Desulfitobacterium hafniense DCB-2: one gene and its partner. The protein of the gene in region 1 interacts with the protein of each later gene in a pairwise test. Links are inferred from orthologs where the notes say so. Each region holds a gene or a part of one and is shown in the gene's direction. Other genes may lie near its edges.

Region 1 (4,720 bases):
TGTGGATATGAGTGGTAGAACAGAGCGCATTAATAAAGGAAGCTTACTGTAGATAGAGCGGCCTCTATCTACAGTTTAGCTGACTTATCCTCTGTGGGGGTAAATATTCTGTTTGACATGAATACGTTAATTAACTAAAATAGTAAAAAGGGTTCAACAACCCCGAAATGCCTTGGCAGCGGGGTTGTTAGTGTAGCGAGGGTTATAGATGAAGAAAATTCGTGTTTTTGTTTCTGGAGCCGGAGGAAAAATGGGCAGGGAAGTAGTTCGCACTATCCTCGACCAGGAAGATATGCAGCTGGTTGGTGCTTCAGATGCACGTCAGCAAGGCAGGGATATAGGAGAGCTTCTGGCCATGGCTCCCTTAGGGATTGAGATAACCGGCCCTCTGGAAGTGGCGCACCTTAAAGAGACCCGGGCAGATATTATGGTGGATTTTACCAATCCTCAATCTGTACTGAAAAATGCCAAATGTGCTTTGGCGGCCGGAGTCGTTCCAGTCTTAGGGACCACGGGCTTAGATGAAGCCGATATTTCGGAAATCCGGGATCTTGTGGATCAAACGAAAGTGGGGGCTTTTATTGCCCCGAATTTTGCCATAGGCGCCATACTCATGATGCGCTTTGCTCAGGAGGCTGCAAAGTATTTCCCTCATGTGGAGATTATTGAGCTGCATCATGACCAAAAGCTGGATGCACCTTCCGGAACGGCTCTCAAAACCGTAGAGTGGATATCAGAAGTAAGAAAACCCCTGGTGCAGGGTCATCCTAATGAGTACGAAAAAATCAAGGGCTCACGGGGCGGTGATGTGGACGGAATTCATATTCATTCTGTTCGCTTGCCCGGATTTATAGCTCATCAGGAAGTCATTTTCGGCGGCCTCGGACAAGCTTTGACGATCCGGCATGATGCCCTTTCCCGGGAAACCTATATGCCTGGGATTATGCTGGCCGTCCGCAAAGCAAGCCAACTCTCAAATTTGGTAATAGGACTAGAGAATTTCCTCGAATAGGAATCCTCATCGGGGAACCGCATTCTATCTTTCCTCATATACTGGATAGTAGTCATGGGACACAGTCTCAAAGGGGGCTTCAAGATGAGTGCGGGTCTAACTGGAATTCGAGTAGCTGTAATTGGAGGGGATGACCGAGAGATTTATATGATTCCGGAGCTTCAAAAGCTAGGGGCCTACATAGTCGGGGTCGGATTTGAAAAAGCAGCTCCAATCCAAGGGGTGACACTCCTTTCTTCACCGCTGGAAGCGGTGGAGAAGGCAGATGTTCTGCTTTTTCCAATGTACGGTACCGATGAACGTGGGGATGTCAAAGCCAAGTATTCCGAGACGCCGATTGTGCTGAATAAGGAACTGTTAAAAGCTGTTTCGCCTAAGGTGCCGCTTTTTATCGGGTGGGCTCGTCCCGCCTTAAAATCAGCTGCAGAAATGCTGGGAATCCAGATTGTCGAAACGGCTAACCTTGATCAACTTGCTATTCTCAACTCGATCCCTTCAGCGGAAGGAGCTATCCAAATGGCCATGGAGGCCTCCCCCATCACTATCCACGGCAGTGAGAGCTTTGTGCTTGGCCTGGGGCGATGTGGCTGGACTCTTGCCCGGACCTTAAAAGGGATGGGGGCTCATGTTACCGGAGTAGCCCGTAAACCGGCGGATCTGGCCAGGGCCTTGGAAATGGGCCTGGAGGCGGTTCATTTTGCTGATCTGGATGAAAAGATTGGGAAGGCGGAACTTATTTTCAATACAGTTCCTCACCTGATTCTGGACAAAGTCATGTTGGAACAGGTGAATCATGAGGCTGTCATTATCGACATTGCTTCACTTCCCGGCGGCACGGATTTTGAATACGCCAAGGCTAAAGGCATCAAAGCAATGCTTGCCCCAGGTCTACCCGGTAAGGTTGCACCCAAAGCAGCAGGGAAAATTCTTGCTCAAGTCTACCCGCAACTTATTCTTCGCCACCTGACCACAAAGAATGCCTCTTTAAAGTTTTGAAGTGGAGGTGACGAAGGCATGAAACTTGACGGGTTAAAGATTGGTTTTGCTGTAACGGGCTCACATTGCACCTTGCATGAAATCACTGAGGTCATGCGTAAGATGGTTGAAGAAGGAGCGGATTTAACGCCCATTATCTCTTATGCCGTAGATACCATGGACACACGATTTGGTAAAGCAGAAGACTGGAAGAAAAAATTCGAAGAAATAACCCAGAAAAAGGTTATTCAGACTATCCCGGATGCTGAACCCATCGGGCCGCAGAAGAAATTTGACTGCCTGCTCATTGCGCCCTGTACAGGCAATACACTGGCAAAGCTGGCCAATGGTATTACCGACACTCCGGTGCTGATGGCGGCCAAAGCCCATCTTCGTAATCAGCGGCCTTTGGTGATAGCCGTCTCAACCAATGATGGCCTGGGATTGAACGCGCGGAATATCGGGACGCTTTTATGTACAAAAAATATATTTCTCGTTCCATTCGGGCAGGATAGCCCGGCTACCAAAGCGAATTCTTTAGTAGCCCATATGGATAAAATTCCGGATACAATTCTCATGGCTTATGAGGGAAAACAAATTCAGCCCATACTGGTTGATTATCACTAATAAACTCAAACTGATCAGTTAGGTGGATATGGTGCTGTGCTTTCAGGCTTAGCACCATATTCCTAGTATTTTATCAGTGGATTAAGGAGGAACATTTATGCCGAATGTTGCAATTGTTGGAGCTACAGGTGCGGTTGGACAAGAGTTCTTAAAGATTCTTGTGGAAAGGAATTTTCCTGTGGAGGAATTACGCTTATTAGCGACAAAACGCTCCGCAGGCAAAAAGATCCTTTGGCAAGGCAGGGAAATTGAGGTTCAAGAAACTACCCATGATAGTTTTAAAGGTATCGATATAGCATTATTTGCCGGAGGATCATCCAGTACAGAATTCGCTCCTTCCGCGGTTAAAAGCGGGGCTGTAGTGATTGATAACAGCAGTGCTTATCGTCTTGATCCTGAGGTCCCCCTGGTCGTACCTGAAGTCAACCCGGAAGATGTAAAATGGCATAAGGGGATCATCGCTAATCCTAACTGTTCAACGATTATTATGGCAGTCGCCTTGAAACCTATCTTTGATCTGGCAGGGATTAAAAGGGTGGTTGTGTCAACCTATCAGGCCGTTTCCGGAGCAGGACGTGAAGGGATCGAAGAATTGGAAGATCAGGTTCGCAATTGGGTGCAAGGGGAAGAAGTGAAGAGTCAGACATTCCCTTATCAAATTGCTTTTAACTTGATTCCCAGAATTGATGTATTCCAAGAAGGAGATTACACCAAAGAAGAGTGGAAGATGGTTAAGGAGACTCAGAAGATTTTTCATGTGGATACTATGCCGATTACGGCAACCACAGTCCGGGTTCCTGTGTTAAGAAGCCATTCCGAATCTATTAACATAGAAACAGAGCGGAGTGTCGGCTTGGATGAGGTCAAGGCAGCTTTCCAAAAGGCTCCGGGAGTTATCGTTGAGGATAATCCGGCAGAAGATCGTTATCCCATGCCTTGGTTTACTTCAGACACCGATGAAGTCTATATAGGCCGTATCCGTAAAGATTTTTCCATTGAAAATGGGATCAATCTCTGGGTTGTGGGTGACCAAATTCGTAAGGGAGCCGCCACCAATACGATACAGATTGCCGAACTCTTATTATAGTCTGATTATGAGCACTGTAGAGAAGAGTGTTCATAGCAGGGTCCATATTAAAATGTTAAAAACACAAGCATACAGCCTCTGGATCAGAGAATAGAATAATTGAATAATAATGTGAGGCGACAGGAGGAGTTCAGGTGCGTGTTTTGGTCCAAAAGTTTGGGGGAACTTCAGTATCCAGTGCTGAACGTCGGGCCCAGGTTGCCGCAAAAGTCTCTGAAGCAGTGCGGGAAGGGTATTCACCTGTTGTTGTAGTTTCCGCCATTGGACGCAGTGGGGATCCCTATGCGACAGATACCTTTATCAATCTGGTCAACGGCATTACCCTTGAATCACCCAAGCGGGAAATGGATCTTTTGATGAGCTGCGGGGAAATCATCTCCGGTGTGGTTTTGACCAGCACCCTAAAGAGCATGGGGCTTGAGGCAATCCTGTTAACAGGTGGTCAAGCAGGAATTATAACCAATGATTGTTATGGAGATGCCCGCATCATTCGCGTAGAGCCGAAAGGGATCCTTGATCATCTAAGTGAGGGAAGAGTTGTCGTCGTTACCGGCTTTCAAGGAGTTACCGAAGATGGCCAGGTCACCACATTAGGTCGCGGGGGAAGCGATACTACAGCTTCAGCTCTTGGTGTTGCATTAAATGCCGAGGCCATCGATATCTATACTGATGTGGAAGGAATTATGACTGCCGATCCGCGTATTGTTGAGGATGCCCGTATCTTAGATGTGGTAACCTATAATGAGATATGTCATTTGGCCCATCAGGGAGCCAAAGTGATTCATCCCCGTGCGGTGGAAATTGCTATGCAGCGCAATATTCCCATTTGGATCAAATGTACATTTTCCGATGCCCGAGGAACTTTAGTAACAAGTATACAGCCCGACATGGGAGCGGGAACAGATATTACGGGAGACCGAACGATTACGGGGATTGCCCACACGCCCAATGTGACCCAGATTCAAGTACCTACCCATGATGTAGCCGATGTGCTGCAAGTCGATAAACAGATCTTTAAG
Region 2 (3,854 bases), 200 kb from region 1 along the record:
GATGAGGATGTTAAGGCCTTAAAAATCCTGGATTCAGAGACCTATCAGGCTTTGGCGGTTATCTTTCGGTCGCGGAATAAGACATTGCCCCTGAGCACCTATCTTAAGCGTTCAGGGCTGTCCAAGACTCAGGTAGAGCACTTAGCCAAACAAGGCTGGCTCAAACTGGAATCCCGCTTTACCTCCGGTGTTCCCCGCAAGGTCCAGGCTGCGCTTACTCCCGAAGAGAGGGTTGGCGATGACCTGGGAGATAGGGAATCGATGACCGGTATGATGCATGAAGCCGATATTGAACTTAATGTTCACCAGGGACCGGATTACCTGCGGACACTCACTCCTGAACAAGGGAAAGTATGTGAAAAAGTTACTCAGGCCCTGGATAAACAAAGTTATGAAACCCTGCTCTTGCATGGGGTTACCGGCAGCGGCAAGACGGAAGTCTACCAAAGACTGATTGGGGAAGTGCTGGTTAAAGGTGGTTCAGCCATTTTATTGGTTCCTGAGATTTCGCTGACGTCTCAGATCGCCCGCTATTTTCAAGACCAATTCGGCGAGCAGTTGATTGTACTTCACTCGGGATTGCAAGTGGGGGAAAAGGCCAAGGCCTGGCAGGATATTCTCCAGGGGAAAATCAGGATTGTCGTCGGGGCCCGTTCGGCGGTTTTTGCCCCGCTGCCTGATTTACGCTTGATCATCTTGGATGAAGAGCATGAGAGCGCCTATCACCAAGAGGAAAATCCCAAATACCATGCCCGCAATGTAGCCCGTAAACGGATGGAACAGCTCCGGGGAGTAGTGCTTTTGGGAAGCGCTACCCCTTCGCTGGAAGCCTATGCCGCGGCTCAGACCGGCAAGGTTCCTTTGCTTACCATGGAAGAACGGGTCAACCGCCGCCCGCTGCCCCCTGTGGAAGTGGTGGATATGCGGGAGGAATTGATTAAAGGGAATCGCAGTATGTTTTCCCTCTCCCTGCAAGACAAGCTGAAAAGGACCCTGGAGCGGGGAGAACAGTCCATGCTGTTCTTAAACCGCCGCGGCTACTCCACCTTTGTGGTCTGCCGGGAATGCGGTTATGTGATTCGCTGTCATGACTGTGATATTGCTCTGACTTACCATACTCAAGGCCACACCATGCGTTGCCATTATTGCAATCATGAAGAGGTTCCTCCCCGCACCTGTCCGGAATGCGGCAGCCGCTATATTCGCTTTTTTGGGCAAGGGACTCAGCGGGTGGAAGATGAAATCAAAGGACTTTACCCGGCGGCACGAATCCTCCGCCTGGATTTTGATACCACCCGCTCTAAAGATGCCTATGAGGACATCCTGGGCAAATTCCGCCGCCAGGAGGCAGATATCCTCGTGGGCACCCAGATGATGGCCAAGGGACTGGATTTTCCTAATGTCACTTTAGTAGGAGTTGTGGCAGCCGATCAGATGCTGAATATGCCGGATTTCCGCGCCAGGGAGAGAACCTTCCAGCTTCTGACCCAAGTGGCCGGCCGGGCCGGCCGCAGTCAAAAACCCGGGCAGGTTGTGATTCAGACTTATACACCGGAAGACAGGGCGATTATTCAAGCCTCTCAGCACAATTTTAAGGGCTTCTTTTGGGAAGAGATTGGCTATCGGAAAGCCAGAAATTATCCTCCCTTCACCCATGTCATCCGGGTGACCCTTATTCATGAAAAGGAAGAGAAAGTGATCAAAGGAGCCCATAGCCTGGTCAATTCTTTAAGGCAGGGAATAGTATCCGATCAAAATGGGCATACTTCTTTAGATATTCTCGGCCCTGCTCCGGCTGTGATTCCCCGCCTCAAAAATCATTTCCGCTGGCAGGTCTCGGTTAAAGGAAAACTTATGGATACACTACGTGAATTCTTGCATCAAGGTGTCCGGCGTTTTGCACGTGATCCCATTAGTTCGGGAATTCAACTCAATATCGAAGTAGATCCCTTAAGCATGTAAGACATTACCGAGTATTGAACTAACCCGCCCCAAGTCCAGGGTGGATTCGGCAGGCCTTCAGTGGGTGTTGGATCTCCTTCTGAATGGGGTCTCGTTCAATATTGGAGATATGTAGTATAATAAATAATAAAATAAGAAGAAATGAGTAGGAAGGGGAAACCGTGACATGGCGATTTATCAGATTGTAGAAATTGGTTCCGAAGTACTGCGGGAGAAAGCTGTTCCCGTCAAAGAGATAACACCTAATATTGCAAAGCTTTTAGATAATATGTTGGATACACTCTATGATGCCAATGGAGTAGGCTTGGCCGCTCCCCAGGTGGGAGTCTCCAAACGCGTCGTCGTTATCGACGTAGGAGAAGGCCCCTTGGAGCTAATCAACCCTGTCATCATCGCCAAAGAGGGCGAAGATCTGGATGATGAAGGATGCTTAAGCATCCCCGGCATAACCGGTCAGGTAGCCCGGGCAGCCAAAGTCAAAGTAGAAGCCCTCAACCGCCAGGGGGAGCTCCAGGTCATCGAAGGAGAAGGACTGCTTTCCCGCTGCCTCCAGCATGAAATCGACCACCTGGAAGGGATCTTGTTCGTTGATAAAGCGAAGAAGACTTCTCGGAGGTAGCACCTGTTGGCTGTATTGGTAGAAGGGGAACCGATGCTTGGGTCGTGTGTAGCTTTACGCACAACGGTCTCTCCATAGCTCCGGGGCTGGTTCACTCGCTTCCTTAACAGCTACGCCAAACCCCGCTGTTTTCTGCATGTGAACCGTGGCTGCGCTATGTTAAGAAAGCGACCTTCACCCGACCACCCCTCCGCTAAATCCGTTCCCTTTTGTGCGCAAAGCTACACTTGAAGGTCCTCTTTTCAGATCTTCTCTTGAGTATAAGCAGCACTTAAGGGTCCTGAGTGAAGTAATCCCTATCCTACAACGCCCCGCTTGCTTGAACCCAAGAAACAGCCCAAGGATTTTGATTTACACGAGGGAAGCGAATTTAAGCGAGCGGAAACAAAACTTCGCGAAAAGCATGCAGCGGAGTCAGGTTGGAAACAGGACGTTTCCAACCGCCCATTGAGCAGGAGCGATTTGGGCGGGGACCCGATGGAGCGGAGGGCTTGAGCGTTAGTTTTGTCCGCGCAGCTTATGGAGCGAACGACGTAAAGCAAAATCCTGGAGATATAACCTTCAATATAAGGAGTAATCACTATGCGACTCGTTTTCATGGGAACGCCGGACTTCGCCGTTCCAACTCTCCAAGCCCTGGCGGCTCACGGTCACGATGTGGCGGGAGTGTTTACCCAGCCGGACCGCCCTTCCGGCCGGGGCAAGAACCTGAAGCCCAGTCCGGTTAAGACAGCCGCTCAGGAGCTGGGGCTGCCCGTTTATCAGCCCCCCAAAGTCAAAAGCCCCGAGAGCCTGGAAATCTTAAAGGAACTGGCCCCGGAGGTCATCATCGTGGTGGCCTATGGACAACTATTATCCAAAGAAATCTTAGGATTGCCCCCTTACGGCTGCATCAATGTCCATGCTTCCCTTTTGCCGGATTGGCGCGGCGCCGCTCCCATTCATTGGTCCATCCTGAAGGGAGATCAAAGGACCGGCGTGACCACCATGCAGATGGATGAAGGGCTGGATACGGGAGATATGCTTCTGAAAACCGAACTCCCGATTGGGGAGGATACCACCACCGGGGAGCTTCATGATGCTCTGGCCCAAGCTGGCGCTCAGCTTTTAATCGCTACTTTGGAGCAGCTTCACAAGGGGAAATTGCCCAGGACACCCCAAAAGGGGCCGGTGCGTTATGCCTCTTTGCTGACCCGGGAGCATGAGAAGATCGACTGGGCACGCAGCGCCCAAGACATTCATAATCAGATCCGCGGCCTGAATCCCTGGCCCG

Evidence for each region.
Region 2: the proteins of DHAF_RS18270 (region 1) and def interact in binary tests that used the Escherichia coli proteins (3 or more experiments, as listed by UniProt). The link is inferred for Desulfitobacterium hafniense DCB-2 from one-to-one orthologs.

Annotation. Positions count from the first base shown.
Region 1 is NC_011830.1:3,894,968-3,899,687, reverse strand. Bases 1,873-4,706 are described here. They hold DHAF_RS18270 (aspartate-semialdehyde dehydrogenase), read left to right. Parts: upstream 1,873-2,711; coding sequence 2,712-3,701; downstream 3,702-4,706. Other genes in these bases: dapG (aspartate kinase), read left to right, coding at 3,836-4,706; DHAF_RS18275 (dipicolinate synthase subunit B), read left to right, coding at 2,027-2,614; dpsA (dipicolinate synthase subunit DpsA), read left to right, coding at 1,873-2,008. In the rest of the region: DHAF_RS18290 (YlmC/YmxH family sporulation protein), read left to right, coding at 1-52; dapB (4-hydroxy-tetrahydrodipicolinate reductase), read left to right, coding at 209-1,012; more of dpsA, read left to right, coding at 1,097-1,872; more of dapG, read left to right, coding at 4,707-4,720.
Region 2 is NC_011830.1:4,092,025-4,095,878, reverse strand. Bases 944-3,854 are described here. They hold def (peptide deformylase), read left to right. Parts: upstream 944-2,128; coding sequence 2,129-2,581; downstream 2,582-3,854. Other genes in these bases: fmt (methionyl-tRNA formyltransferase), read left to right, coding at 3,164-3,854; priA (primosomal protein N'), read left to right, coding at 944-1,962. Also shown: more of priA, read left to right, coding at 1-943. UniProt on the Escherichia coli protein: Removes the formyl group from the N-terminal Met of newly synthesized proteins. Requires at least a dipeptide for an efficient rate of reaction. N-terminal L-methionine is a prerequisite for activity but the enzyme has broad specificity at other positions.